DNA from 3 places in the Sporomusa termitida genome. Region 2 is predicted to be linked to each of the others. Evidence: riboswitches for the same ligand, from Rfam matches in the RefSeq annotation. Region 2 holds a riboswitch; each other region holds the start of a gene.

Region 1 (7,237 bases), 320 kb from region 2:
GGGCTTGCCATTGCTGACATCGGTGCGATTGAGGCCGATCCGGACGGCCCGGCATGTAGGATAAACTCGATGTGCACTGTCTTCGCCGAATCCGAGGTGATTGGCCTTGTCAACCGGGGCGTCCCCCGGGAGGCAATTATTGCCGCCTTGCATACTTCAATTGCCAATAGGGTGGCAGTTATGGCCGCCGCCATTCAGCCGCTGCCGCCGGTGGCGTTTACCGGCGGCGTGTCCCAGAACCAGGCTCTCCGGCGTCAGCTGGCGCTGCGGCTGGGGCTGTCTGTTATTACCACCGGGCAGGCAATATTTGCCGGTTCGATCGGGGCGGCACTGTATGCCTGGGAGGCTGCCGGTCAGCTTTAAAAACTTGTATAAATGGGGGAGCAGTTTATGGCAGATGCGTTTACGATGCTTAAGGATATTAAGGCAGCAGGCAAAAAGGTTGTCGGTTTTTACTGTGTCTATGCACCGCAGGAGCTTGTGCTGGCGGCCGGTGCCCTGGGGTTTTCCCTGTGCGCGACCAAAGAAGAGGGGATTCCCGACGGGGAGAAGTCACTGCCCCGTAATTTCTGTCCGCTGATTAAATCTTCCTATGGCCTGGCGGTGACGGATAAGTGTCCGTATTTTCTGTATGCCGACCTTATTATTGGCGAAACAACCTGTGACGGCAAGAAAAAAATGTTTGAGCTTATGAAAGGCTTTAAAGCGGTGCATGTCATGAAAATGCCGCAAAGTTATCTGGCTGACAGCGACAAGGCTTATTGGCTCCATGAGGTACAGGTATTAAAGGAACTGCTGGAGGCTGAGCTTGATACCCAAATTACTGATGAAAAACTGCAGGCCGCCATTCAGGTCCTGAACGAAGAACGGCGGCTGATGCAGCAACTGGCCGGCTATTTGAAAAATGACCCGGTCCCCATGACCGGTCAGGATTTCCTGAAGCTGCTCTGGGGCCGGAACTTTGTGACCGACCGGGCCGCGTTTGCCGAGCAAATCAAGGCGGTTATCAGTGATATCGAAGAGAGTGTCGCCAATGGGGAAGCGGCCAGGCCCCAAGGCGCCAAGCGGATTTTGGTTACCGGTGTGCCGACCGGGGTCGGCGCCGACAAGGTGATCAAGATTATTGAAGACTGCGGCGCCGCTGTCGTCTATATTGAAAACTGTTCAGGGATGAAGCAGTATGTTACGCTTGTGGATGAAACCAAGCCGCCGCTGACGGCTATTGCTGAGAAATATCTGGCGATTCCCTGTTCCTGTATGAGCCCGAATCCCACCCGGATGGAGCAGCTTGACCAACTGGTCGGGGAATATCGCGTTGACGGTGTTGTTGATATTACCTGGCAGGGCTGTCATACCTACAATGTTGAAAGCCGGGTGGTAAAAGAATTTTTAAAACAAAACGGCAATACCCCGTTTTTGCAGATCGAGACCGATTATTCCCAGGGCGATGTTGAGCAAATCACAACCAGGGTCCAGGCTTTTCTGGAGATGATGGGATAACTCACATACGCTGCCGGCAGCAGCCGGCAACAGGGCAGCCCGCGCAGGCGGGCTGTTTTTTGCAATGCCGTTTGGCATGCTCCACAATCAGGCCGTGAAACTCCCCGTACAGATACACATCCTGCGGCAGGTGCGCTTCCAGCTGCAGCCGCAAGCCGTCATAAGTGGCCGGGAGGTCATAACCAAGCCGGTGCAATAGGCGTTTTGTATAGGTATCTACCACAAAAAAAGGTTTGTTCAGGGCATACAACAGGATGGAATCAGCGGTTTCCCGGCCGATGCCTTTTACGGCCAGCAGTTCAGCCCGGAGTGCTTCGCCGTCACCGGCGGCCGCTATTTTTATATTATACTCATACTTTTCATACCACTGGGTCAGAGCTTTTAGTTTCAGCGCCTTTTGGTTATAATAGCCGCTGGAGCGGATGAGCTGGGCCAGTTCTTCGGTCTGTACCCCGGCAATAAAGGCTGGCGATAACCGGTCGCCTAAATTGGTCAAGGCCTTTTCCACATTGGTCCAGGTGGTATTTTGCGTCAGAATGGCACCTGCCATCATTTCAAAGGGTGTCTCGGCCGGCCACCAGTTTCGCTGACCATAGGCAGTCAGCAGGGTATTGTATAGCTCATATAATCCACGCATACTATTGCTCCTTACCATTATGCCGGGCGGCGTAGTCGGGAGGACAAAATCCCTGTATCTATTATAATCGGTTTTATGGTTAAATGCCTCCTTAAATTGTAAAAAAAGCAAAGGATATACTTGACAAATGTTCTCAGCTTAGCTATCATTTATACATTACAACCCGCTAATTTCATATTAACTCTTATCCAGAGAGGTCGAGGGACTGGCCCGATGACACCCGGCAACCGGCGTATTTACGCAGAGGTGCTAATTCCAGCAGGAATCAGTAGATATTCCTGGGAGATGAGAGGGATTAGGTATATATTAATATGCCCCCTCTAGCGAGGGGGTTTTCAATTTTTATTACCTAGTGCCTTGACAAAGTCAAATGTTAGGTTATACAACGCATCTTTTCCCGCACTGCTTCGTTGTCGTCGCCTTACAGATTGCCGATCTGCGCGGTTCCTCCGCCTTACATTGCGAAAAAATCTACGTTGTCTAAAACTAACATCTAACTGTGCCAAGGCACTAGTACCTTGACAAAGTCAAATGTTAGGTTATACAACGCATCTTTTCCCGCACTGCTTCGTTGTCGTCACCTTACAGATTGCCGATCTGCGCGGTTCCTCCGCCTTGCATTGCGAAAAAATCTACGTTGTCTAAACCTAACATCTAACTGTGCCAAGGTACTGGTTAAATCATTACAAAGGGGGCTAAGTTCATGGTTGTTACCTTTTTTCCCGGTTTTAGATGGCGGTCACAGCTCAAGCTGGCCCAAATTGCCAGCCCGGAAGATCCTTTTACCCTGGAGCAGGGCGGTTGTTTAACCGAGATAACGGTGGCGTATGAAACCTATGGTACACTGTCTGCGGCCGGTGACAATGTCATCCTGGTGGCGCATGCGCTGACCGGTGACAGCCACCCGGCGGCCCACGGGCCCTATGATGAGCAAGGCTGGTGGGAACCGTTAATCGGTCCCGGGCGGACGCTTGACACCGACCGGTTTTATGTTATTTGCGCCAATGTGCTCGGCGGCTGCCAGGGGACAACAGGTCCCGCTTCGCCTGATCCGGCTACCGGCCGGGCCTATGGCATGGGTTTTCCGGAGATAACCGTTAAAGATATGGTAAAGGTCCAGAAACGGCTGTTGGAAGTGCTGCGGATTCAGCACCTGGCGCTGGTCATTGGCGGTTCGATGGGCGGGATGCAGGCGCTGGAATGGGCGGTAAGCTATCCGGGTTTTATTGATGCCGTTGTTGTGATTGCCGCCCCAGGCTATGCAGCCCCTCAGGCCATTGCCTACAATCGGGTGGGCCGCCAGGCGGTTATGCTTGATCCCGCCTGGCAAAACGGTAATTATTATGGCGGGCCTGGCCCGGAGAAAGGCCTGGCGGCGGCCCGGGCCCTGGGCATGATTACCTATCAGAGCGAGTTGTCTATGGCCTATAAGTTTGGCCGGCGCACACGGAGCGGACAGTTTGAAGTGGAAAACTATTTAGACTACCAGGGCGCGAATATCGTTAAACGCTTTGATGCCAATTCCTATCTCTATCTGTTGCGGGCCCTGGATCTTTTCGATATAAGCGCCGGTTACGCAACGTATGAGGATGCTTTGGCCCGCATCGATGCCCGGATGCTGATTGTCGGGGTCAGTTCCGATATCCTGTACCCGCCGCATCAGCAGGAAGAATTGGCGGCAACCTTGCGCCGGGTGGGCATCCGGGCCGAATTGGCGGTGATTAACAGCCCGCACGGTCATGACGGATTTCTGATCGATTTTCAATTGCTCAGGCCAATCCTTACCCGCTTTATTGATGCCGCCCTGCCGGCGCCGGTTACTGTGCCGATCAGGCAATGGTTCCGGTTCCGGGCGTCCAGCCTGGCCTATCTCGGCGCCCGCCTGATGCCGGCGGTAGAGCTCCGGGAGGTGTGAGCGTAACCCTTTCTCCCTTGTATAACTACAGGTAATTATGCCTATGCATAATAGATATTTTACTTAAGTGGCCGATACCTTTACAATCAATGTAAGCGCCAGTCATTTAGGTAAAGGGGAGAAACATATGCAAGCGTTACTAACATGGCTATTCGGCTATAAACTGCCGTCCAATGATAAGGGGTTAACAAAACCGGGTGTGCTTGTTGATAAACGGGAAAAAATTGTACCCATTCCTGTTACGCAGGACATAACCAGGACCAAGGAATTTTGGGACCGGGCTGTACCCTCGTAACCACAAAATACTCTTGACAGTTATTGGTAAGGCCAGCCATAGTATAAGGTATATAGTTCTTTTTTGAACTATGTACCTTATTTTTTGATGGAGGAGCATATTTTTTTGTGGACATTCTGCATTTAACATATTTTATTGAAGTAGCAAAGCAGGGGAGTTTTACCAGAGCAGCCCAGGCACTTCATGTTTCGCAGCCGTCTATCAGCAAGATGGTGCGCAATCTGGAGAATGAACTCGGGGTTATCCTGATCGACAGGTCAGGCCGGAAAACTAAACTGACTGATGCCGGCCAGGCGCTTTATGAACACGGGATTAACATCATCGCTTCGCTCAACAATGCCGCTGCCGACCTGGATGCGTTGATCGGCTGCCGCAAAGGGCAGATTCGTATTGGGATTCCGCCAATGGTTGAGACGAGCTTTTTTGCGATTGCTATTGGCGAATTTAAGAAAAAATATCCTGATATTCTGATTGATTTAATCGAGGTTGGTTCGAAAGCGATTGAAAAGATGGTGGAAGAAGGTCAGCTGGAAATCGGGGTCGTAGTGTTGCCCGTTAAAAATAAAGCAAACTTTTCGCTGTTTGCTTTTGTTAAAGATCCGATCCAGCTCATTGTTCACCCGGAGCACCGGCTGGCGGCCCGGGATATTGCCCATATTACGGACTTAGCCGATGAGTCGGTGGTTATGTATCGTAAGGACTTTGCCCTGCATGACCATATTATCGAAAAGTGCCGGGAATATGGTTTTATGCCCAGGGTATTGTGCGAAAGCTCGCAGTGGGATTTTATGGTGGAAATTGTGGCCGCTAAGCTGGGGGTGGCCCTGTTGCCCAAAATGGTATGTGCCAAACTGGCGGGTGGTGTTGTGAAAGCCTTGCCCCTGGCGGAGGAAATCAGGCCCTGGCATTTGGCTGTAATCTGGAAAAAAGATACCTATTTGTCCTATGCCGCCCGGGAATGGCTGAATTATACCGCCTGTTTATTTGGTGTTGACGTAAGACTGAAATGAAGCCGGACTCCAGGCCGGCGCAGAAGCGGCCTGCTGAACAAAAAAAAAGCCTTAGACACCTGGTCTTTAGGCTCATGACGTGGGCATATTTAATGCCTGTATATAGTTTACACTTTACAGAACTATAAGTAAAATACATAAAACGAATAGCTTTTATTACCTAAAGTTATATATGCCGTACTGCTGCTGGCTGTGGGGGTCTGGACGATGGTGCGGGTGCGGGACTAAGAGCAGGCAAGGAAACAACAATAAAACAGGCAGGGTGGCTAGCCACCCTGACTGTTTGCTATCCTATAGGGTCATGACTACTTTTCCGAGCACATGACTGACCGGAACGGGTCCGATATAGCGGCTGTCGCTGGAGTTGTTGCGATTATCGCCTAACACGTACACCTGGTTGGACGGGATAATGACCTTTTTCGGAGCGGCTACCCGCATAGTTTCCTTGAGATAAGTTTCGTCAAGCAAGGTGCCGTTACGGTATACTTTTCCATCCTTGATTTCAATGGTATCGCCCGGCTTGCCGACAACCCGCTTTATCCAGATATGATTGTCGACCTCGGCCAGTTTGGCAACACTAAGATAAGTGGAGACCGGGTCGGCCAGGTCGTCTTTTACGCTGCGCTCCCGGAACACACGGCTGTCAATAATAACAATGTCACCATATTCAGGCACATTGGCAAAGGTGTGGGACCACTTCGATACAAAAACATAATCATTGTTATGCAGGTTGGGCTCCATCGAGTTCCCTACTACCCGGGTGGGCTGAAAGACAAAGGCGTTAATCACAATGGCCAGTGCTAAGGCCACAGCCAGGCTATAGGCCCAGTCGGCAATTTCTTTAATGAGTTTCATTATTGAATTCCCCCTAATATTAAAAGTTTAACAGATAGCGTTAGCGGGGGCAAGGGTTATTCCGAATAAGCAGTATGGAATTATTGACAGGCCTGTATATAAGAATACTCTTTTGGTAATAAACTAAGATCAGAAATCAAAGGAGGTACAGGACCTGTATGGCTAATGATACGCTAATCAAAAGTGATGATACGACCAGCCGCGGTGATGTGGAATCAGTGCCTAATAAAGGCGATGCCAGCAGCACGAACAATCCGGACGGGCATTTTGACGTGCATAAGAACGCCAGGAAATATTATGATATCGAAAAAGCCCCGGCCTCTATGCCGGCAGTACATAAGTGGCAGCGGGAGCATATCAAGGTGCAGGATCAGTCGAAAGACGGTTTTCCGCTCAATGTCATTATTGATCCGGCCCTGCGCGAGATGTATCAGCATGTCCATGCGCAAGGTCTGACCAATGTGTTTGATCGCTTTGAACAACAGGAGAAGATTCGCTGCAATTTCTGTTCTTCCGGTCTGTCCTGCCAGCTGTGCGCCAACGGCCCTTGCCGGATCAGCCCCAAAGCCCCCCGCGGCAATTGCGGTGTTGATGCCGATGTTATGGTGGCCAGGAATTTTGTGTACCGCCATGTAACCATTGGCACCTCGGCGAATATCTTTCACGCCCAGCAGGCTGCCCGGGCCCTGAAAGCTGCTGCCGGGAACCCCGACAGCGGCCTTAAAATACGGGACAGTCAAAAGCTTTTAAAATATGCGGAAATGGCCGGCTTAAACAGCCGTGAGGAGTTAAACAAAGTCGCGGTTAATTTTGCCGACTGGGTGCTGGCCGATATGGGCAAACCCTACTGGGAAGAAGCCGCGATGGTGAAAGCATTCGCTCCTGCCAAACGCCAGGAGCTGTGGCGGAAGCTGAATATCTACCCCGGCGGTGGCTTCAGTGAGGTTGGTTTTGCGCAAACAAAGTGTATGACTAACCTCAACGCAGATGCTGTTGACTTTCTGTTAACCTCAGTCCGGCTGGGC
Region 2 (7,237 bases):
TAGCCGGGCCGGGCTTAATGGCTTATTTTTCTATGATTTCTTGCGGAGATGACTCCCCGGAAGATATTCATGAACTGCCGCAAGTTTCCGTTCTGCTGGCTACCTCTGATTCCGGCATCTATTTGCCAGATCTTCGATTCCATGCATTGAACACGCTGCTGCCATCGTTTAATATTTGCAAGATCCATTGCATTTATAAGCAACAGATCTATGACTGATTGCTCCTTGCTTATACGCGGATTGCCAACTTTTCTGCACTGCTATATTGACTCTTTTTAGGCATGAAAATACTCCCCTTTCGGCAACAGGTTTTTATTATTTCTCCTGCCTGTCTTTTGGGGAGCATATCACATCAATCCCGCCCCTGCTGAAACTACCCCCGGCCCCTGTATAGTGAGTGCTCCAGGCCAAAGCCATCAAGTATCTTGCCAATCATACCGTTTACCAGCTCATCCACAGTTCCCGGTTTATGGGTAAAGGCGGGAGCCGCAGGCATTACTACCGCCCCGGCCTGAGCCAAGGTCAGCATATTGGTCAAATGGATGGCTGTCACCGGTGTCTCCCGCGGCACTACGATCAGCCGCCGTCCTTCTTTAAGTGTAACATCGGCCGCCCGGGTGAGCAGGTCCCGGCCGCTGGCCGTTGCCATGGCCCCCAAAGTATGCATTGAACAGGGAACCACAACCATGCCGCCTGTTTTAAACGAGCCGCTGGCCACGGCGGCAAACAGGTCCGAGTTGTCATAAACCACAGCATACGGCGTAAGCTCCGCCAGCGTAAGCCCACACTCATAGGCAAGCACTTTACAGCCCATATCGGTGTAAACGGCATGCACCTCAACCCCCAGTCCTGACAACGCTTTTATTAAGGTATAGCCATAAATGGCGCCGCTGGCGCCGGTAACACCAACCGCTAAGCGCATAAAGACTCCTCCAGTTCAAACACCATATTTGATGACCAAATAATCATCATAGTGAGCAAAGCCGATAGCTTGGTAAGCCTTACCGGCGGGACTGTTGTCCTTCCGCACCGTAAGCACCGATATTTTGCCGGCTTGCTGAATACGGCGGCCTAGCTCGGCAACAAGGATTTTGCAAAATCCTTGCTGCCGGCTGCTTTCACTAGTATATACGCCGCCAATCTGGCTAACCCGGTTTGTTGTTACCTGGATCATGGCCTGGGCTTTCGGTACATCATCCTCAAGCAAGAAAATGAAATCCTCCCCCGGACTGCGGTCATCAATAAGTTTTGCAGCCAATTCATGGTTAAAGCGGCGGCTAAACCCCTGTCGGTATGCTTTGACAATAAACCCCAGGGCGGCAGACCTCTCAACTTCGCCCGCATTGACAAGCCGGACCGAAGCAGGAACAGCAGGCAGCTTACTTTCCCGGTTAAGCAGATAATTGCTGTCTTCATAGTCAAGAATCCTTTTATGGCCCCGCAGAGCCAGATTGAGCGGTTCTACTACCCGCTTCATTCCAGCCAGCACTTCAAACCGGCGCTGGCGCAGGAGTTCCCCAAAGCCGGGTACAGCGCCCGGCGACTCAAAGTGAGGGATAACGCTGCCCAGATTATAAAAAGCCACTATACCCTGTAACAGGCCTGCTTGAAAATAGCCATAGTAATCCCCGCAGCGGCGGTCTATCCGGTTATTATCAAGCCCGCAGCGTGTAATATTGCCGTTGAGCACCACGGACTCCAGATAATTTCGTTCCAAATATAAGCGGACCTCGTTGATATCACCGCCTGTTAACAACCTGAGCACATGCTCCGCCTTCCCCCCGCGCTCCTAAAGTTACAAGTTCTGAATTGCTTATTGCGTCTGGTCACGCAACACACGCTTTAAGATCTTGCCTGTCTGATTTTTGAGCAGGGCGTCAACAATGATAAAATCCCGTGGTATTTTATAAGCGGCAATGTTGGTCTGCAGATATTCCCTTACTGCCTTTTTATCAAAATTGTACCCTTCCTGAATGACTACATAAGCCAGTGCCACCTGACCACGCAATTCATCAGCCGCACCAATCACACTGGCCTCCGCAATGCCAGGAAAAGAGTACAGCAGTTCCTCAATTTCGCGCGGATATATGTTTTCACCGTTGGCGATAATAAGGTCCTTTAATCTGTCAACAACAAAAAAATATCCCTCCTTATCCCGGCAAGCCAGATCGCCGGTATAGAGCCAACCGTCTTTAAGCGCCGCTGCACTCTCGGCCGGCAGGTTGAAATAGCCCTGCATAACACTTGGCCCTTTGACAATAATCTCGCCAACCTCACCCGGCGGCAGCTCCTGCCCGTCAGCATCGACCACTTTAACCTCCAGGCCGGGGAGCGCCTTGCCAATGGAGCAGTATTTAGGCTGGTGCACAGGGTTAAGAGCGACTACCGGCGAAGCCTCAGACAAGCCATAGCCTTCCAGAATCTGCAAGCCATATTTCTCCGCAAACTGCCGGGCTACTTTCTCCGGCAGCGAAGCGCCACCGGAAATTAAATATTTAACACCGGCAAAATCACCCGCTTCACCAATCCGGGTAAGGAGGTTATACATTGGCGGCACACCATAGGCAACCGTTACCTTGTACTCTTTAACGGCGGCAATGGTTTCTTTCGGCGCAAAAGCCTCCAGGATTGTAATGGCCGCACCACAGAGCAAAGCGTTAAGAACAGCACAGGTCCAGGCAAAACAGTGGTACATGGGCAGCACGCACAATACATTATCGTCAGCAGTAATCGGCAGCATCTCCCGGAACGCACTGGCATTGGCAATAAGGTTATTATGGGTCAAAACAGCACCTTTCGGACATCCTGTCGTGCCGGAGGTATAGATAACGGCACAGGGGCTGTCTGCATTAAGACTGCTGTCGTCAACCGGAGCAGCCGGTAGGTGTTCATAGGCCAGCCGCTGTTTTAATACCGGTATGACAAGCTGGGTAACAGTCTGCCGGTAGTTTTGCTGACTGAGTTCAGTGTCAACAGCCAGGTGTTCCATAGTAACCAGCTTTTTCATCTGTGCATCCTTAACAATAAAAGCAATTTCCCGGGCAGTCAGCTGAAAATTAAGCGGGACAACAACGGCACCAAGACTGACAATCGCCATATAACAATACACAAACTCCGGTGAATTGCGGGCGAACAGGCCAACATTTTCTCCTATACGGATACCGGCCGCATACAAATAATTACGGTATTTCTCTACCTGTTCCTGCAACCGGCCATAGGACACACTGTCTCTGCCGGTAAATACGGTATTGTCTTTTGCGCCCTGAAAAATAAGATTATGAACAAACAATATCTGCACCCCTTCGACGAATGATAAACCAAAAGCAGCAGCCTAACGGACTTAGCAGCTTATTCCACATAGACACCGCAGGCTGCTAGTGTCTCTCATTAACAATTCCACTAAGATAAGACTGGCTTGTGTCAAGCCTACCAGGCATGACATGGCCAGTCTTATCTGTTCAGCGCTTTAGCGCTTGAATAGGCCTCAGCCACGGCAAACAAAGCCACTTCACGTTACGGCTTGACAAATTCCATTATATCAAACTACCCCAGACAGCAACAGACCTAGTTTGCCTTAGCGGGGACAAAATTACGCAATGCCAACAAGGAAGCCTGCCCCGGGCAATGTTCAGGCTTCCTTGTTGTACCAGGTGTCATCATTTTTGCTGCCATCTTCCCCACTCTTCATTATCTGAAATTGTTTATTACAAATAACCAAGGCTAAAGAAGCTCCTGCTAAGGGAGCTTCTTTAGCCTTGGTTATCCAATCAGTTATTTTCATTTGCCAATATTTGCAATATCGTCATAAACTGCACGCGGTGTCACGTAAAGCTGGTCATGGCTGTTGCCGGCAAGCCGCACAGCTATGTTTTTTCCCCTGCCCGTAACAGGTGAACTGTCTGGCTAAGGCCTTGCAGGCGGCACTTATGTGCCTGGGGGCAATTAAACCTTCAATTAAGCCATAAGACTCGGCTAACCGCAACAACGGGACATTGGCCCGGGCCAATATTTCTGTCACCGTGATAATGGTACTCAGCAACGGCTGTTCGCACCGCCCCCGCACCGACAGCTTTACACAGTCAGTAATCATATCAGGCTGCACCGCAATTTTTGCAAGAGCCGCCGCTGCTAAATCTGCCAACCTGCTCTGTACAGTAAAACTAATCTGGCAGGGCTGAACTGAGACCATATCAACAGCTATGCCGGCTTTCGCCAGCGCGGAAAAAACCTCCGTGACCCCGGCCTGGCCAGGCTGGTTTGAGCAATTAATCCGCATAAAAACCGCAGACTTGTCATATGTAAAGCTAATGTCCCGGTCTTCACCGGCAATATCGCTTTCTAAGCCGTAACCGTGCCTGTGACAAGCCTGTTTAAGTGTATTAATCATAAAAAACCCCTTTCCGAGGAAAGGGGCAGCTGTTTACACACTTTCCTCCTATCTGCCAGGATAAGTCCTGTTGGAATTAGCACCACTGCAGAAGCTGCCGGTTGCCGGGCGTCATCGGGCCAGTCCCTCGACCACTCTAGATAAGAGCCCTATTAAATTCTAAACAATTTTACCATGAGAAAATAACAAATGTCAATACATCAGCCCAGCCAGCACCAGTTAATAAACAGCGCCGTACAGAGGACCAGCCCGGCAGCCTGCAGCCAGAGCAAGCCAAAAAACCATAAGGTTGGCAGTCTGGCTAAAAATAAATAAAGGGGAAATATTACAAGTACAAAACGGGCCATGCTGTACAACGGATAAACAGGTGAGGTGGAGAATAAAGGCAGTAAAAACCACAGCCACCCCGTAAGTACATACTTTCCGGGCAGCCTGTAGCCGGGCACGGCTGTCGCAAATACCAGGGCAATACCAGTCAGCGCGGTCAATACGGCATCAAGATAAAGGCCGGTCTCAACCAAGGGAACGCCTGCTTGTATTAAACCAAGATTGTTCCAGAAATTATCCCAGGGAAAACCAAACTGCCGCCCCCAGGCTTGCTGGGAATGGACAAAAGCCAGCGGATCACCGAATAGTCTGTTGTTATAGACACAAAAAGCCCCGAATGCCAATACCGGCAAAAATGCCGCCAGCATCGACGGTTTCCATTTACGGTCATCATAATAGTGCTTAATAAATTCGTATACTAAAACAACAGTCAGCAATACCCCCAGATTACGGGTCAGGGCCGCCAGCGCGGCAAATAAACCGGCCTGCCACCACTTGTCAGTCCGCAGGCAATATAAACAGGCCAGGGACCAAACAATAAACACCGGTTCAGTATAAACACTGTTTAAGAAAAACGAAGTTGGTAATGTGGCATAGGCCAACAGCGCCCGCTGGGTTTCTTTTGCCGAAAAATCCAGTAAAAATGTTTTGGCCATCACATAGTAGCTGAGCAATGTAAACAGGTTGCAGACAACAAAGCCGGCCGCCACATAACCTAAACCGCTGCCGGCCACGGCCTTGATCAGCAGGATTGTGACCGGAAAAAAAACAATACTTTGGATATTGTACCCAGTTTCGGCAATATATGTATACCAGTGAGCATCCCATTTAATAAATTTTTCAATGAACGGCAGCGTTTGCCCGGCACCGGGGTTAAGAAAGCCGGCTGCTTCCCGGCCGGGTAATAGGTCAGTGAGCAGCAGCGCGGCTAATACTAACAGGGTGTGAAAACCGTAGGCAAGGGCAACTATCCTTAAAGCAGCAGCGTTTCGGCCGCCAGGAAGGCCAGCCGCCTTGAAAAAAAAATGAGCCAGCATATTTCCGTGTGGCAAACGACCGGTACCTCCAGTGAAAATACAGAGTTTCTCCAGGTAATTTGTACGATTTTAAGGCTGGCTATGCACAGATGCGTTTAATACCTTTAGACAATAGCCCCCGCCGCTTTGCATCAGTCTGTTTAAACAGCCATAATCCTGGCCGATAAGAAAACTGTTGCCAATCGGGATTCCCAGAACAGAACAAAACAGCAGGCGGTTAATGCCGGCGTGCCCCACTATGAGAATATCCCCTTCACTGACTGCCAGGATGTCGGCAAAGGCGGCGACCACCCGGGCCTGGCCGTCACGGAAACTCTCCCCGCCCGGCACCCGGTAATCGGCAAGATTCTGCCCCCGTTTACGGTACTCTTCCGGATAGGCCTGCTGAATCTCTGTAAAAGTTTTGCCCTCCCACTCGCCCATAGCAATCTCCCGGATATCAGCCCTGACTGCCGGTTGTATATGAATATGCCGGGAGATGATCCCGGCCGTGTCCACTGACCGCAGCAAATCACTGCAGAAAATAGTGGTGATGTTTCTGCCGGCTAATGCCGTGCTTAACAGCCGGGCCTGCCGAATTCCCTCAGCCGATAAAGGAACATCAAGCTGGCCTATATACCGGCGGACCTGATCCGGGGCTGCAATTTCCCCATGACGGATTATATATATATTCCTGCCGCTCATAGCCTGCCATCGCTCCCTCTCCCGGCCACAGCCCTGCCAGCAACATGAATCACTCTTTTGCCAGGGGTTGTGGCATAACCGTCCCCGTATTTTTCCATCTTGATCAGGATCTCCAGCTGCCCCGCAGCTGCCGCTGTCCTGATGCTTGCTAGGTTACGCAAGGCCGCTGTCAGCAGTGCCGTTTCAGGTGCTATTCCCACCACCGCCGCAGTGATCACCAGCCTGGCCGCGGCGTCCCCGTAACTCATCGCAGCATGAAAATTAACGATGCCAGGCACTGTAAACAGCACTTCGTCCAGTTCAGCCAGCGTCAGCCACATATCAGTCCCCAGGGTTACCCTGCCTGCTGCCCTGCTTCGTATGCGTTCCAACCGCCGCAACCGGCTGCCGCACAGGCATTGACCGGGGATAAAACGCGAGATATCACCTGTCCGGTAGCGGATAAGCGGCATACCCTGCCGCGTCAGGGTAGTAAAGACAAGCTCGCCATATTCGCCGTCCGGCAGCGGTTGGTCCGAAACCGGGTCAATGATCTCGAAATACAGATCGTTTTCCCGCAGATGATAACCCCTGTGCCCGGCGCATTCGATCCCGCCTCCAAACCCCATCTCGGTCATGCCATAGTGCTCGTATACCTCGCATCGCCAAATTCGTTCCAATTCCCGGACAAGCGCCTGCGGGACATAATCAGTGCTTAACAATATATACTGCGGCGACCAGTCACCCTTACGGACCTGTTCCCAGTAGCGGGCCATCGCCAGCACTTGCACAGGGACCCCCACCAGGCAGGTCGCCTGCTCCC
Region 3 (7,237 bases), 420 kb from region 2:
GCCCAACGGTGTTGTGCCCATATTAGCCATGGTATAAAAGCTCATGATCCGGCCGCGTTTGTTGTCGGCAACAACCGTTTGCAGCAGCGTGTTGCTGCAGACAGAGTGCAGCATCAGGCCGAAGCCAACACTGATAATAACAGCAAGTGACAGCCAAAACTGCGTGGACAAAGAAAATAAGATCAGGCCCAGGCCCAGGAGCGATGAGGCAAAAATAAGCAGATAGACTATTTTAACTGTACCGGCGCGGGTTGTGAGGAAGGCCGAGGCGATTAAGGAACCGGCACCATTGGCGAACATCAGGTAGCCCAGCGTATCCGGCCCGCCCTGTAAGATCGTCCCGGCAAAGACAGGCATCAAGGCTATATAGGGCATACCGGCCAGACTTACCAGCGCAACCAGCGTGAGTACCGAGCGGATGGTTGGGGAGGAGGTGGCATAATGATATCCCTCCTGCAGTTCAAGCCATATTTTTTTCTGGGGAGCAAGTGCCGGTTGCACCGGCAGCCTCATGGCCAGCAGGGCCAGGATAACGGCAATATAACTGAGACCATTTAACAGGAAGCACATTCCTTCCCCCAGCAGCAGGATAAGCATACCGGCAATGGAAGGCCCCAGTATTTTTCCGCCGTTGACCAGTGAAGAATTCAAAGCGATAGCATTGCCTAAATCTGCTTTTGATTCCAGCATTTCGATGATAAAGGATTGTCTGACAGGCATATCAAAAGCATTAATGATCCCGAGGCATGAGCCCAGGGCAATGATATGCCAGATTTGAGCCTGTTCGGAAAGGACAAGGATTGCCAGCGCCAATGCCTGCAGCATGGAGAGGATCTGGGTAATGAGCAAAAGCCGGTGCTTGTTCATGCGATCGGCAAGCACGCCGGCAAAGGGCGCTAACAGGAGGGTTGGGATTTGCGTGGCAAAGCTGACCGTGCCAAGCATTAGGGCTGAGCCGGTCAGCCGGTATACTAACCAGCCGATTGTGATGCGCTGCATCCAGGTGCCAATTAATGAGATACCCTGGCCAAAGAAAAATAATGCATAATTGCGGTGTTTTAAGGCCCGGAAGGGATGAGTAGGGGACAGTGATTTCGCAATCCGCATAGGCTGGCGGCTCCTCTGACAGTACTTACCACAAAACTATCACAAAATAGTTGCGCGGTCAACTATTTTGTGATAGTTTTGTAGTAACAGACTTAAGTCTTGGTATGATCAAATATGTAAATGGCAGGTGGCATATGCAGGAACGACCGTATATGGGCAAGTGGATATCCATCTTATACCGCACCGGGCAGGCTTATTTTGATAAAAGCTTTGCTGACTATGGCATTGGCAATAAACATTACCGGTATTTATTATTCTTGTATCGTCAGGAGGGCGTAACCCAGGATGTAATGAGCAAATATTTCTATGTGGATAAGGCGACAACGGCCCGGGCAATTCTGGCGTTAGAGGAGCTGGGGTATGTATATAGGCAGGTTGATGTAAGCGACAGGCGCGCCAATAAGGTGTTTCTGACAGAAAAAGGGCGGGCAATGGAACCGGTCATCCGCTCCGTACTTAATGATTGGGCGGAGGTAATGACAAGTGACCTGACGGCAGCGGAACGGAGTACGGTCTATGGCCTGCTGCAGAAAATGGCCTGCAAGGCGGCGGACATGAAGGAGCGGGATTTCCGGAAAAAGGGGGTTGAGCATGATCGCTGATGTACTAAAAAATTTTAGCAGGATACAGAAAATACGCTTGCGTTTTTACAGTAGTTTAAGTTATAATTTAATTCATAGTTAAATGCTGTGGATTAAGACTGATTGGAAAAAAGCCGAAGGTCAGAATGCCGTTTCTGTGGAAACGCTGTTCTGGCCTTATTTTTATTAAACAGGAGTGATGTTGATTAAACACCGGTGACCGTCTGTGTAAAAACCATTAGTTTGGACAACTGGCTGGCTAAAAGCTGGAGGCTGTTTCCCAATTAACCAGGGACACAGCTTTTTATAATATAAAAGGAAGCCGCCCTCCCCGACCAAGAGTTAAGCGACTTCCTCCCCAGCACACCTCACGAGTGAGGTCTGCCTTGCTATAAATATAGCATTGTTTGACCTCCTCCTGCAAGGTGCAAATTTTGAAGGAGGTTTTTGTTATGTGTAGTAATCGCCGGTAAATTTTCTCTTGATCTATCTGAATTATACAAGGAGGCAAAGTCTGAAATGAAAAAATCAATTATACTGTTAATCGCGATTCTGTTAGTCCTGAGTATGGCCGGTTCTGCTGTGGCAGCAAACGATTTTTCCGACGTTGCCGCCAACCACTGGGCTTATGATGCTGTTAACCAGTTGCAGCAAGCCGGTTTGGTTGACGGCTATAGTGATGGTGCTTTTCGCGGCGATAAGGCATTGACCCGCTATGAATTCGCTGTTGTAATAGCACGGGGTCTGGAAAATTACACCAAGGCCAACAATCATCAGCAGGGGTTATTGAATAAACTTTCGGCAGAATTTGCTGCCGAGCTAAACAATATCGGTGTCCGTTTGAACAAGCTGGAGAAAAATCAGCCTAATCTTAAGTTTAGCGGCATTGCCGAAGTCCGTTATACCTCACAGGACAATAACGGCACAGTACCTTCCAGTGTCGGTGGAGCCTACCGCGTCAGACTGAATGGTGTAGCTAAAGTCGATGCTAACACCAGTCTTGGTCTGCGATTGGCATCAGGCACGACGAAATCAGGTACGAAATATAAGTATTCCAGCGGAACTTTTACCAGCTTTGGCTCAAACGCAGCCGCCGATGATAATAAAAATAACGTTACGCTTGACCGGATTTTTCTGACTAGTACTATTGGCGCCGTGCAAACTACGGTTGGCGCCCAGGAACTGAAGCTGGGGACAACCGGTTTCATTGTGGACAGCGGCGGTATCAGCTTTGACGGTATAAAATTCGCAACTGCGGTCGGGGCAGTTAAGCTTGTCGGCAACTGGGGCCGCCAGCAAAAGAACGGGTCAGCCGGCACCACGATTGATGTCGCCTCATTGGAGGCTGCCGCCAAACAGGGCAAACTAAATTATGGCACCGGGTACGCCACCCTTAAAGACCGGGGGAATGTACATACAACCCTGGCGGAATACCTGCACGGCAATGCTAAATATCGCTTTGATGACGGTTTTTCGCTGGGCGGCGAGTATGTTTATAACCAGCAAGCCGATTCAGATAAGACGGCCTGGACAGCTATCGCCACAATCGGCAATCAGGAGATTGTGGCCAAAGGCCAGAACAATATAGTTGTAAAATACTACCATGTTGATAAAAACTCGATCAGCAGACTAACCTCCTATAGCCTGCAAAGCAAGGCTGGAGCAGGGATTACTGAGGCATTTTCTGATGTGAGAAATTTAAAAGGCTTAAACGTTGCTTATAATTACGGATTTAGTAAAAACCTGAGAGCCTATGTGGCCTATCAGAAGCTGACTGACAAAGAGGCTGCTGCTGGTGATGACCGCGGTTATCAATATTATCGGGCGGCGGTTGTAGCCAATTTTTGAGGTATTAAACCGCTGGCGGCGTGCAAACATAATATAAGAAAAATAGAGTCAGAGACTGGTCTCTGGCTCTATTTTCAAATTACCGCTGTTAATCCAGGGCCTGAGCCAAATCGGCAATGATGTCCTCAACATCTTCAATGCCTACCGACAGTCGCAGCAGACAGTCGCTGATGCCTAACCGCTGCCGGATGTCTGCCGGGATATCGGCATGGGTTTGGACAGCCGGAAAGGTAATCAGGGATTCAACACCGCCTAAACTCTCGGCAAACTGGAGGACTTTTACTTTACGCAGCACCTGCGCCGGCAAGCGCGGATGGTCCACGACAAAAGAGAGCATGCCGCCATAACCGGTAGCCTGCGCATCTTGTATATCTTTACCGGGATGATCGGGCAGCCCCGGATAATACACCTTGGTAACACTGGGGTGAGCGGCCAGCCATTGGGCGACAATCAAAGCATTTTCTTCATGCTGACGTAAGCGAATGGCCAGGGTTTTTAAGCCGCGCAGCAGCAGCCAGCTGTCCTGCGGTCCGAGGATAGCGCCGGCAGCATTTTGGATAAAGCCAATTTTTTCACAGAGTGCAGCGTCTTTGGCTACGACCAGGCCACAGATAACATCATTATGGCCTGATAAATATTTGGAACCACTGTGCACGACGATGTCGGCGCCAAGGGTTAACGGCCGTTGGAGATAGGGGGATAAAAAAGTGTTGTCAACAATAACATGGATGGGATTCTCGCTGCTGTTCCGGGCGAGAGCAACGATGGCTTTTATATCGGCGATTTTCATCAGCGGATTTGTCGGCGTTTCCAACAGGATGGCTTTGGTTGCCGGCTGCAGCGCCTGCTGTACCTGGTCGAGATCGCCGGTATCCACAAAAGTGGCAGTGAGGCCAAACTGATTAAATAATTTGTCCAGAATGCGGTAGGTACCGCCGTAACAGTCTTCGGTTATAATAACATGATCACCGGGCCGGTACAGCATAAGTATCGATGTAATGGCTGCCATACCTGAGCCAAAGGCAAAGCCGGCATGGCCTTCTTCCAGGGTTGCCACTGCCTCTTCGACTGCTTTACGGGTTGGATTCTGCGTGCGCGAATAGTCGAAGCCGGTACTGCGGCCAAGCTCGGGGTGGCGGAAGGTGGCTGTCTGATAGATCGGTGTACTGATAGCACCGGTAGTTTTGTCACTAACCAGTCCGGCCTGAACAACTTTAGTAGCAAATTTCATAGTGATCATCTCCTGTTTTAATAATGATTTAGAAAAACTTGGCTTGTGACAAGTCTTGTAGGACGCCGGCAGAATCCACCTGTGCCCTTTAGGGCATAAATTTTTCTTATCCCTTAGATTATAGCTTTGCATTTTTATACATTTTGATGGGGGCAAGAAAAAACAGCTCTTCCGCAAGAAGAGCCGCCTATATGCGCAGATAACTCATCTTCCGGATTGCTCCGCTGGATTTAGCACCTTGCATAAACGCCGGTTGCCGGGTGTCATAGGGCCAGTCCCTCGACCACTCTTGATAAGTTTATATTGAATTATTGGTTATTATTTTGTCATAGTTATTATCATTTGTCAATAGACATTTGTTACTTGGGCGATGTTCTTTTTGTTGACGTCAGTCCAAAAACCAGATATCATAATTGCAAAAGGGTACATCTGTTTTGGGGAATATAGGGGAGGACTGAGCATATGACGGATGTGTGCGATATCCAGACACTAATTAAAAAAGCCGAAATAACCCATGAACTTACAAAGTGCGAAATTGTTGCACTGTTAACCGATAATCAATATGCAGCAGAATTCTTCGCTGCTGCCGACCGGGTGCGCCGGGAATATGTAGGGGATGAGGTTCATCTGCGTGGTCTCATCGAATTCTCTAACATCTGCAAACAAAACTGCCTGTATTGTGGTCTGAGGCGTGATAATAAAAAGGTAGACCGGTACCGGCTGGATATCGATACAATTATTGATTTTGCCGGCAAGGCAACATCATACGGCTACCGCACCGTGGTATTGCAGTCCGGCGAAGACGAATGGTTTGATGTTGATACGATGGTTACCATCATTAAGAAAATTAAGCAGCTTGGTTTGGCAATAACGGTTAGTGTGGGTGAAAAGCCCCGGGAAGTGTACCAGGCTTACCGGGAAGCCGGGGCCGACCGGTATCTGCTCCGCATTGAGACTACAGACAAAGAACTGTACGAGAAATTGGACCCGGGAATGAGCTGGGATAACCGGGTACGGTGTCTGCAGGATATAAAAGAACTGGGCTTTGAGCTGGGGACCGGCTGTTTGGTTGGTATTCCAGGCCAGACAATAGAGTCCTTGGCTGACGATATTCTTTTCTTTAAAAAGATGGATGCTGATATGATCGGGGTAGGGCCGTTTATTCCTAACCCGGATACACCGCTGGCCGCTGAAGCCGGCGGTACGTTCGACCTGAGCACCAAAGTCATGGCCATGACCCGTCTGTTGCTGCCTGATATTAATATTCCGGCGACAACGGCCATGGAATCACTCCATCCTCAGGGGCGCGTGCTGGCACTGCAGCGTGGTGCTAATGTGGTTATGCCCAATGTTACCGAGGGTGAGTACCGACAGATGTATCTGTTATATCCGGGGAAAATATGTATAAATGATACGCCAGCCCATTGCCGGGGGTGTATCACCGGCAAAATTCAGGGTATTGGCCGGCAAGTGTCTGGGACGTATGGATTCCGGCAAAAACATGCCTAGCACTAGTAGAGCCAAATGGAGGAAATATCAATGACTAAACAGGGTCCTATGAGTACAGGCAAGCATTTCTCTGATGCCGGTCTTGCGCTTATTGAACATGCGGTGCGAGATATTAGCTTTGGCTCGCTTACTTTAGTAGTCCAGGATTCAAAGGTAATTCAAATTGAAAAACTGGAGAAAATCCGGATTTGTGAGCATCAGCCAAAAGCCAGCGGCAAAACTGCAGTAAAGGCAGCAGATGGCGCTGCTCTGCGGACGCGGATTTTACAGTCTGTCAGTGGCATGGAGTACGGGAAGGTTGCCATCCAGATTCAGTCAGGACAAATTATTCAGGTGGAGCGGACCGAAAAATACCGGGTAGGTAAATTTACCGGACTCCATGGTGAAGGAATTTAAGCGTTGACACCTATAGAGTAATATGCTATCATGATTTACAAATATGGTACTCAGTTACCTGAGCCCATTACAAGCGTTATGTGCTGATCAGAAATATACTGAAGGCCAAGGTTCGATAGGCGAACCTTGGCTTTTTATTTCCGTTACAGCCTTTCTACAATCGCCGCAGGGAGGGGGATGGATGGCAGCACCCGGCTCGGCCCGTATGGTTTGCCGAAATTGTGCCAACCTCTTGCCAGGTGGTGCTATCAGCGGTACTGGTGGTAAGTAATCATGCTGTAATAAAATTTTATAGTTGAAAAATACTTGGTTGATCAGAAAACTGAAGGCCGAGGATGTGCAGAACATCTTCGGCCTCTTTTTAGTTTCACACAGACAATGAATAGTGGAGGAATTTTAGCATGAGCACCAAAAAAAACGCCCAACATTTGAGCTGCACCGATTGCAGTGTTTACAATTGTAGAACCCGGAGTCAGCAGTTTCCGGGATTTTGTCTAACCACGAAAGATAATGACGGGAACTCGATTGCCGGGGATATTGAAGAAATCAAAAAATATCTGCAAGG

The links. Region 2 has a riboswitch for S-adenosylmethionine ahead of SPTER_RS04840 (ACT domain-containing protein). Riboswitches for the same ligand answer to the same signal wherever they lie in the genome.
Region 1: linked by a shared signal. The riboswitch ahead of metX (homoserine O-acetyltransferase MetX) and the one ahead of SPTER_RS04840 (ACT domain-containing protein) in region 2 are both predicted to bind S-adenosylmethionine.
Region 3: linked by a shared signal. The riboswitch ahead of SPTER_RS02905 (trans-sulfuration enzyme family protein) and the one ahead of SPTER_RS04840 (ACT domain-containing protein) in region 2 are both predicted to bind S-adenosylmethionine.

What each region holds. Positions count from the first base shown of each region.
Region 1 covers NZ_CP036259.1:757,533-764,769, forward strand. Annotated here, with positions in the region: gene SPTER_RS03360 (acyl-CoA dehydratase activase) at 1-363, shown strand, start outside; gene SPTER_RS03365 (double-cubane-cluster-containing anaerobic reductase) at 391-1,500, shown strand; gene SPTER_RS03370 (endonuclease III domain-containing protein) at 1,502-2,137, opposite strand; SAM riboswitch class I at 2,319-2,429, shown strand; gene metX (homoserine O-acetyltransferase MetX) at 2,841-4,052, shown strand; gene SPTER_RS24525 (hypothetical protein) at 4,180-4,347, shown strand; gene SPTER_RS03380 (LysR family transcriptional regulator) at 4,455-5,357, shown strand; gene lepB (signal peptidase I) at 5,649-6,212, opposite strand; gene cooS (anaerobic carbon-monoxide dehydrogenase catalytic subunit) at 6,371-7,237, shown strand, end outside.
Region 2 covers NZ_CP036259.1:1,077,153-1,084,389, reverse strand. Annotated here, with positions in the region: gene SPTER_RS04860 (hypothetical protein) at 1-218, shown strand, start outside; gene SPTER_RS04855 (UbiX family flavin prenyltransferase) at 374-922, opposite strand; gene SPTER_RS04850 (GNAT family N-acetyltransferase) at 938-1,765, opposite strand; gene SPTER_RS04845 (class I adenylate-forming enzyme family protein) at 1,814-3,289, opposite strand; gene SPTER_RS24555 (hypothetical protein) at 3,629-3,781, opposite strand; gene SPTER_RS04840 (ACT domain-containing protein) at 3,836-4,387, opposite strand; SAM riboswitch class I at 4,433-4,534, opposite strand; gene SPTER_RS04835 (mannosyltransferase family protein) at 4,588-5,766, opposite strand; gene SPTER_RS04830 (histidine phosphatase family protein) at 5,821-6,435, opposite strand; gene SPTER_RS04825 (DVU_1553 family AMP-dependent CoA ligase) at 6,432-7,237, opposite strand, start outside.
Region 3 covers NZ_CP036259.1:659,535-666,771, forward strand. Annotated here, with positions in the region: gene SPTER_RS02890 (MFS transporter) at 1-1,107, opposite strand, end outside; gene SPTER_RS02895 (MarR family winged helix-turn-helix transcriptional regulator) at 1,242-1,709, shown strand; gene SPTER_RS02900 (S-layer homology domain-containing protein) at 2,208-3,536, shown strand; gene SPTER_RS02905 (trans-sulfuration enzyme family protein) at 3,625-4,767, opposite strand; SAM riboswitch class I at 4,969-5,066, opposite strand; gene hydE ([FeFe] hydrogenase H-cluster radical SAM maturase HydE) at 5,230-6,276, shown strand; gene SPTER_RS24995 (YezD family protein) at 6,307-6,672, shown strand; gene SPTER_RS02925 (DUF1847 domain-containing protein) at 7,074-7,237, shown strand, end outside.